DNA from 2 places in the Bacteroides muris (ex Fokt et al. 2023) genome. Region 2 is predicted to be linked to the other one. Evidence: riboswitches for the same ligand, from Rfam matches in the RefSeq annotation. Region 2 holds a riboswitch; the other holds the start of a gene.
What was found. Region 2 has a riboswitch for thiamine pyrophosphate ahead of M1B78_RS09985 (TonB-dependent receptor). Riboswitches for the same ligand answer to the same signal wherever they lie in the genome.

Region 1 (4,427 bases), on a different contig from region 2:
ACAATGCGTTCTACCCTTGACTGCATGGCACGCTCCAGCCAATGCACATCTTTGGGGTCTTTCGTGCGGTTTTTTGAACCGAATGCCTTGAACTGCATCAAGTTGACGTTCTTCAGTCCCGTCAATTCATTCAATACCCGTTTGGCAGCTTCATCCAAATCCTCATCCATGTAAATCAAACTTCCGGGAAGCTTCATATCATGGAAGACTTCTCCTTGTTCCTCTCCTGCACGCTTAACCAGCAGAACCTTCAGCTGTTCTCCGTCAAAACCAATCACCACACAGTCCACAGAGATATGATTGTTTGCCAACGGTGTTTTTTGTTCTATGTTTTGCATAATATGTCTCTTTAAGCGCTACAAATATAAATAGGTTTTTCTAATTTGCAACAAAGAAAAAGAATATTTTTATAATGTTATAAAGCATTATTTTTCAAATAAATACATATCTTACTTTATACAATATCATTTTAGGATATTATCGTATAAGATACAATATGTAATTTACCAGAATACACAGGGGGCTAATTGTAGGAAGAACGATAATGAGGAAGTATTTCATTTATAAGTATTTCAGCATTCGGGCACCATAGAAGTTCCAGACATACATATTGTATTTTAGCTTTTCCCTAAAAGTAAGGGTATTGCACAAAAATATCCGTTTGTGCGGTGAATATCAGAAAAACCTCTACCTTTGCAGCACTTTTTATTTAAACACTAAAAAACGAGTAAATATGAAAGCATTTGTATTTCCGGGGCAAGGTGCCCAATTCGTTGGCATGGGAAAAGACCTGTACGAAAATTCGACATTAGCCAAGGAACTTTTTGAGAAAGCAAATGATATCCTCGGATATCGTATCACTGATATTATGTTCAACGGGACAGATGAAGACCTGCGTCAGACTAAAGTTACCCAACCTGCCGTATTCCTTCATTCCGTTATTTCCGCCCTCTGCATGGGCGATGACTTTAAGCCGGAAATGACCGCCGGTCATTCACTGGGCGAATTCTCCGCATTGGTTGCTGCCGGTGCACTGAGCTTTGAAGATGGTCTGAAACTGGTGTATGCCCGTGCCATGGCTATGCAAAAGGCTTGCGAGGCACACCCCTCCACCATGGCAGCCATCATTGCCCTGCCGGATGAAAAGGTAGAGGAAATCTGCGCCCAGGTAAGTGCCGAAGGTGAAGTTTGCGTGGCAGCCAACTATAACTGTCCGGGACAGATTGTAATCTCCGGTTCCATAGAAGGTATCAACAAGGCTTGCGAGCTGATGAAGGCCGCAGGTGCCAAGCGTGCTTTGCCGTTAAAGGTAGGCGGTGCATTTCACTCTCCGTTGATGGACTCCGCCAAAGTTGAATTGGAAGCAGCTATCAATGCAACAGAAATCCATGCTCCGAAGTGCCCCGTATATCAGAATGTAGACGCTATGCCTCATACTGACCCGGCAGAAATCAAGAAGAACCTAGTGGCTCAGCTGACGGCATCGGTACGTTGGACACAGACAGTGAAGAACATGGTTGCCAATGGTGCTACCGATTTTACAGAATGTGGTCCCGGTGCAGTGCTGCAGGGTCTTATCAAAAAGATTGCACCGGAAACAATAGCTCACGGGATTGCATAATTCTTTAAATTCAGTATTTTTCAAGGCTGTCTTTCTCCAAATAGACAGCCTTTCTTGTTTTAGTGAATCATTTCTTTATGTTTGCCACTGACAGCAAAAAAAATAGGATATATGGAAAAGATAATGGAATTCAGAAATACCTTGGCAGTTCCTATTCATAAGTTGTCGATAGACTCTCTGGTACACGAGGTATGCCTCTGCCCCGAGTATTTTGCAGATATATACCGATTGACATACGACGCGAAACAGACAGTATCATGGCGGGCTATATGGGTATGCGAGAAATTGAGCGAAATCCATCCCGACTGGTTCATTCCACTGTACGATGAAATCATTCAACGGCTGATAGACTGTACACACGACGGTTCCAAACGTCTCCTATTATCTATACTGTATAATACTCCCATCACTGCTCCACTCTCCGTCAATTTGCTGAATTACTGTCTGGATCACATGCTGTCTCCGCACGAAAGCATAGGAGTGCAAGCCCTTTCTATCAGAATGGCCTATCTGCTTTGCAGGAAAGAGCCGGAACTGCTGCAGGAATTACAACTGATACTGGAAAACACAGAACCTGGTTTATATTCAACAGGAGTCAGAACCACTATTCGGAATACACTGAAAAAGATACATGCTACAAAAAAGCGCGAATAAACAAAAAGTAATTGCTGCAATAAAAAAGTACGTTCTTTTGCTTTTTATTTCCGTTTTTCCCTTACCTTTGTTGCTGTAAAGACAAAGGGGTGCCCTGACGGGCTGAGATTATACCCTCGAACCTGATGCAGTTAGTACTGCCGTAGGAATTGGATATTTCTTTCTTCACTGAACTTGCCGTTACGGCACTTCTTTGTATTTACTTCCATTGTTTTATTTCTTTAATGAACAGAAAAATGAAAGTATTGGTCAACAACAAGGAAGTGAAAACCGGCGCCACTACCCTTTCACAACTTATTGAGGAACTTGCCCTATCGGTGCAAGGCATTGCCGTGGCCGTGGACAATCGCATTGTTCTCCGCACGGAATGGACAAAATGTGCCCTGAGGGAATATATGTCCATCATCATCATCAAAGCAGCTTGCGGAGGATAAGGAAGATGAAGGACGAGAAACTGAAAAACGGAGGGATACAGTTCATTACGCATTATACGGAACGATATTCGTATTCGGATGCTGCACGCATAGCCCTCGAAGGCGGTTGTCGCTGGGTGCAGCTGCGCATGAAAGACACACCGGTGGAAGTGATAAAACCCGTAGCCTTAGAGGTGCAAGCCCTTTGTCGGCAATACGGAGCCACTTTCATCGTTGACGACCATGTGGAACTGGCAAAGGAGTTGCATGCCGACGGTGTACATCTTGGAAAGAAAGATATGCCCATAGCCGATGCACGCCTGATGCTGGGCGAAGAGTACATCATAGGCGGTACTGCCAATACTTTTGAAGATGTACTGCAACACTACAAGGACGGTGCCGACTACATAGGCTGCGGCCCCTTCCGCTACACCGCGACCAAAAAGAATCTAAGCCCGATATTGGGACTGGAAGGATATACAACTATCATCCGCCGGATGCAGGAGAAGAATATACACCTTCCGATAGTAGCCATCGGTGGAATAACCATAGCGGATATTCCCGCCATCATGCAGACGGGCGTAAGCGGAATCGCCCTTTCCGGTACGGTACTGCATGCAGACAGTCCGGCAGATGAAATGAAAAGAATCATGAATTTATAAAATGAAGGAGTTATCGAAAAACACAATACTGATATGGAAAAATTAATGATTGCGGGACGTGAATTCAACTCCCGTCTGTTTTTGGGAACCGGGAAGTTCAATTCCGATGAAGTGATGGAGCAGTCTATCCTGGCATCCGGTACAGAAATGGTGACAGTGGCCATGAAACGCATCGAACTGGATAATAAGGAGGATGATATGCTGATGCACATACAGCATCCCGGCATCCAGCTTTTACCCAACACTTCCGGCGTGCGCAATGCCGAAGAAGCTGTTTTTGCCGCACAGATGGCGCGTGAGGCTTTTGGCACGAACTGGCTGAAACTGGAGATACACCCCGACCCTCGCTACTTGTTGCCGGATTCCGTGGAAACGCTGAAAGCTACGGAGGAATTAGTCAAGTTAGGATTTGTGGTACTGCCCTATTGCCAAGCCGACCCCACGCTGTGCAAGAGGCTGGAAGAAGCTGGTGCCGCCACCGTCATGCCGCTGGGTGCTCCTATCGGCACAAACAAAGGACTGCAAACAAGGGATTTTCTGAGAATAATCATTGAGCAAGCCAATATCCCCGTAGTGGTGGATGCCGGTATCGGTGCCCCGAGCCATGCGGCAGAAGCTATGGAAATGGGCGCTTCGGCTTGCCTGGTGAATACTGCCATCGCAGTAGCAGGCGACCCCGTGGCTATGGCGGTAGCTTTCAAGCAGGCTGTAGAGGCAGGGCGCATGGCATACGAAGCAGGTCTGGGCATACAAGCCGATAATTTTGTTGCGGAAGCCAGCTCACCGCTGACAGCATTCTTGAACTTATAACCTGATAATGAAATGAACCAGAAGATAAAATTCCCCCGTTCCGAGAAAGTATATTTGCCGGGTACTTTGTTTCCCGAATTGCGCGTAGCTATGCGCAGAGTGGAACAAGTGCCCAGCACGAACTTCGTAGATGGAGAAAAAGTAATTACTCCTAACCCCGAAGTGTATGTGTATGATACCAGCGGACCGTTCAGCGACCCGACCATCGAAGTGGATTTAAAGAAAGGACTGCCCCGCTTGCGCGAACCATGGATACTGAAACGCGGC
Region 2 (4,427 bases):
TTTATTAAACAACTCACAGAATTGCTCACTAATTATGGTGAAGTACATGAAGTGTGGTTTGACGGTGCTAATGGTGAGGGACCGAACGGAAAGAAGCAAATCTATGACTGGGCTGCCATCGAGAAGACAATCCGCAGTTTGCAGCCCAAAGCCGTAACTGCCATCATGGGCGACGATGTGCGTTGGGTTGGCAACGAAAAAGGGATTGGCCGTGAAACAGAATGGAGTGCCACGGTACTTACTCCTGGTATTTATACACACTCCGAACAAAGGAATAAGGAGATAGGCATTTTTAACCGTTCAAAAGATTTGGGAGGTAGAGAGGTACTGGCACGTGCATCGGAACTTTATTGGTATCCTTCAGAAGTAGATGTATCCATCAGACCAGGTTGGTTTTATCATGCAGACCAAAATGAGCAAGTAAAGCCATTGTCACATTTAGTGGATATTTATTTTAAATCGGTAGGATATAATTCTGTATTGCTACTGAATATACCACCTGACAAACGAGGATTGATTCATGAAACAGATCGTCTCCGGTTGAATGAATTTGCCAGTTATCTGAAAAATACGTTCAATGACAATTTCCTGAAAAAGGGAAACTCATATTGGCAGGCTTCCTCTGGAGAATCAAGAGAATTTACAGTTCAGACAAACGCACTGGTCAATACTTTTATGCTTCAGGAGGATATAGCAAAAGGGCAACGAGTAGAAGATTTCCTATTGGAAGGATGGATGGACAATGCATGGCATAAACTGGCAGAAGGCACCACCGTAGGCTATAAACGCCTGATACGTTTTGATTCATGCCAACCGGAAAAAGTAAGACTGACTATTCGTTCGGCACGAGGCAAAGCCAATTTTCTAAATGCCGGACTATTCTATGCACAACCACTCTCGAACACTAATGCCAAAGTGAAGTTGGGTAATGTGCCAATTTCTCAATACCACATCGTTGGTGATGACAAAGAAGCCGGTAAAGCCATAGACGGAAATCTTCAGAGCGTTTGGCGTACAGAGGGATTGATTCCATTGGTGGTTGACTTAGGCAGTGAAACAGAAATTACTGGTTTCAGCTATGCCCCTGCTACCGATGAAAACTTAGATGGAACAATCTACAAATATAATTTTTATGTAAGTAATGACGGTAAGAAATGGACAAAATGCATTACCCATGGTGAATTCAGCAACATCATGCACAATCCTGTACCTAATGTCGTACAATTCGAAAGAAGTTATAACGGCAGATATTTCAAATTAGAGCCGCTGATGGAAATCAATGCAAAGAATTGCACTTCTATTGCGGAAGTCGGCATATTTGCTTTGACAGTTTTGCAACAAGCTTTATAACCTGGGAGATAAAGGGAACCCTTGAGCAATAAATAGAGGGAAATGAATGGGCACAAAATAAAACCTAGAGCCTGTTTCCCCCTTTCTATTCGTTACATAGCTCGCTATGCTCCCAAAAAATGCTGAATAAGATTAAAACAGATTCTTAGAAGCACGAAGGCGAAAAACTAAAATCATATTAGCTTTTCGCCTTCAAAAAACACGAAGAGCAATCAAGATTTGTATTCCTTCTTTTGCTCGTCACATAGCCCACTATGCTCTTAATCACTCTTTCGCCTGATGCACCGTAAGTTGTGGGAACGGGAAGCCGATGCCCTCTTCGTTGAATACGGAGTAAACCTTCTTGTTCATATCAAAATATACGTCCCAGTAGTCGCCACTCTTTACCCAGACACGGATTACTACATTCACGCTGCTGGCATCCAAGGCATGAAGGGCGACAAACGGCTCGGGAACATTCAGGATACGGCTGTCTTCGGAGATGATACGACGCACGGTGCTTTCCACCTTATCATAATTTTCACCGTATTCCACCCCGATTACCCAATCTACACGACGCGTATCCTCACGGCTGTAATTGGTCACCGTCCCACTGCTCAACGCGCCATTGGGGATATAAATCACCTTATTATCGGCTGTGGTCAAAATCGTATGGAAGATTTGGATTTCACGTACCGTTCCGGACACGCCCTGACTTTCAATCCAGTCGCCTACCTTGAAAGGACGGAACAACAGCACAATCAATCCACCCGCAAAGTTCTGCAAGTTTCCGGAAAGTGCCATACCAACAGCCACACCGGCAGATGCCAACAAAGCTGCAAATGAAGTGGTCTCCACTCCCAACTTGCCGACAACGGCAATAATCAGCAGAACGGTCAGCAAGATATTGGCCAAACTTTTCACAAAACTCTGGATACTGGCATCCACACGCCTTTTTTCCAATAATCTCGCCAGCATTTTCCGGAGAAGGGATATCAAGAATCGCCCCACCACAAAAATGATGACAGCCCCAATGATGCGCCCACCGGCATCCACACTCCAATTTATCAATTGCTGAAGAAATATTTGCAGTTTGCTGAAACCATCGTCAGCAGTTTGGATGGCAAAAGTTGCCATGAATAAGGATAATAACATAACTATACTTTTTTGAAATTAAGCGTACAAAATTAACAAATAACTCAGGTTTTCGTTCACTTAGCTTGTCTTTTTCGACGGAACTCCCTACTTTTGCCCTCGATTTCAACTAAGGGGTGCCCTAATACGACGGGCTGAGATCATACCCATTGACCTGATCCGGGTAGTGCCGGCGGAGGGAAAAACGAGAAAAGTCTCCCCTTTTCTGTATTCATCTAAACGAAACAATTGCAAATGAAAAGACATGCAATGGCAGCCTGCCTCCTGATGGCAGCACTGAGTGTCTGTGCGCAGACACGGGAACAAGACAGCCTGCGGGTGGTGAACCTGCAAGAAGTGGAGGTCATCTCCACGCGTGCCACCAGCAGCACACCGGTGGCATTCACCAACATCGGAAAAGAACAACTGAAAAAACAGAATTTCGGACAAGATTTGCCGTATCTGTTGAGCATGACGCCCTCCGCCATTACCACCAGCGATGCCGGTGCGGGAGTAGGTTACACCACGCTGAGGGTCCGCGGCACAGACGGCACGCGCATCAACGTCACCGCCAACGGCATCCCCATCAACGATGCCGAGAGCCACACGGTGTTCTGGGTCAACCTGCCGGACTTTGCCTCCTCCGTCAAAGACATGCAGGTGCAACGCGGAGCAGGGACCTCAACAAACGGAGCTGGGGCTTTCGGTGCCAGCATCAACATGCAGACGGGTGATTTCTCCATGGAACCCTACGCAGAGTTCAACGGTTCCTACGGCTCCTTCAATACACACAAGGAAACGGTGAAAGTGGGAACAGGACTCATCAATAATCATTGGTCGTTCGATGCACGGCTCTCCAACATCAGCACGGACGGATATATAGACCGGGCGTCCGTAAGCCTAAACTCCTATTACCTGCAAGGAGGATATTACAATGACAATACCTCCATCAAGCTGATAACCTTTGCCGGCAAAGAGCGCACTTACCACGCATGGAACTACGCCAGCAAGGAGGAGATGGAACGCTACGGACGGCGTTATAATTCCTGCGGCTTCATGTACGCCACCGACCGGGAAGGCAACGTGTACGGCAAAGAATATTATAAAGACGACAACGGAGAGAAACATTACCTCACGAACGAAGGAGGCGCCCTGCACTTCTATAACGACCAGACCGACAACTATACACAGAAGAACTACCAACTGCTCCTCAACCACAACTTCACTTCACAATGGAATCTGAACGTCGGCCTGCACTACACCAAAGGCGACGGATACTATCAAGAATATAAAGGCGAACGCTCTTTGGCTGAATACGGTATGTCATTTTTCGAATGCAATGGCAGCAAGGTAGAAGAAAGCGACCTTATCCGTAAGAAAGCGATGGACAACAGGATGGGAGGCGGAATCTTCTCCGTAAGCTATAAATCCAACCGTTTGCATGCCTCACTGGGCGGTGCCCTGAACCGTTATGACGGCGACCACTTCGGCCGGGTGCTTTGGGTAAAGAACTATATTGGCCACCTGAACCCCGACCACGACTACTATCGCAACAACGCCACAAAGAACGACGGAAACATCTATCTGAAAGCCAACTATGACCTGATAAGCAGCCTAAGCGCCTATCTCGACCTACAATACCGCCACATCAACTACAAGATAAACGGACTGAACGACAAGTACAACTGGACTGCCGCCACTCCGGGAATGCAAAAGCTGGACATCGATGAAGATTTTGACTTCTTCAACCCGAAAGCCGGACTGTCCTGGCAACTCAACCGCAATCACCGCTTGTACGGTTCGTTCAGCGTAGCCCATAAAGAGCCGACACGTAACAACTACACCGACGGCTACTTCACCGAATATCCCAAGGCTGAGCGCTTGTTCGACTACGAACTGGGATATACCTTTGCCAACTCATGGCTCCATGCAGGTGCCAACTTCTACTATATGGATTATAAAGA

Region 1: it holds a riboswitch for thiamine pyrophosphate, as region 2 does, so the genes downstream of both, thiS (sulfur carrier protein ThiS) here and M1B78_RS09985 (TonB-dependent receptor) in region 2, are expected to answer to the same signal.

Annotation. Positions count from the first base shown of each region.
Region 1 covers NZ_JAMZEE010000046.1:5,196-9,622, forward strand. Annotated here, with positions in the region: gene M1B78_RS15295 (NUDIX hydrolase) at 1-338, opposite strand, end outside; gene fabD (ACP S-malonyltransferase) at 734-1,621, shown strand; gene M1B78_RS15305 (hypothetical protein) at 1,733-2,275, shown strand; TPP riboswitch at 2,351-2,441, shown strand; gene thiS (sulfur carrier protein ThiS) at 2,512-2,709, shown strand; gene M1B78_RS15315 (thiamine phosphate synthase) at 2,715-3,350, shown strand; gene M1B78_RS15320 (thiazole synthase) at 3,384-4,160, shown strand; gene thiC (phosphomethylpyrimidine synthase ThiC) at 4,173-4,427, shown strand, end outside.
Region 2 covers NZ_JAMZEE010000021.1:707-5,133, forward strand. Annotated here, with positions in the region: gene M1B78_RS09975 (alpha-L-fucosidase) at 1-1,350, shown strand, start outside; gene M1B78_RS09980 (mechanosensitive ion channel family protein) at 1,615-2,466, opposite strand; TPP riboswitch at 2,587-2,682, shown strand; gene M1B78_RS09985 (TonB-dependent receptor) at 2,719-4,427, shown strand, end outside.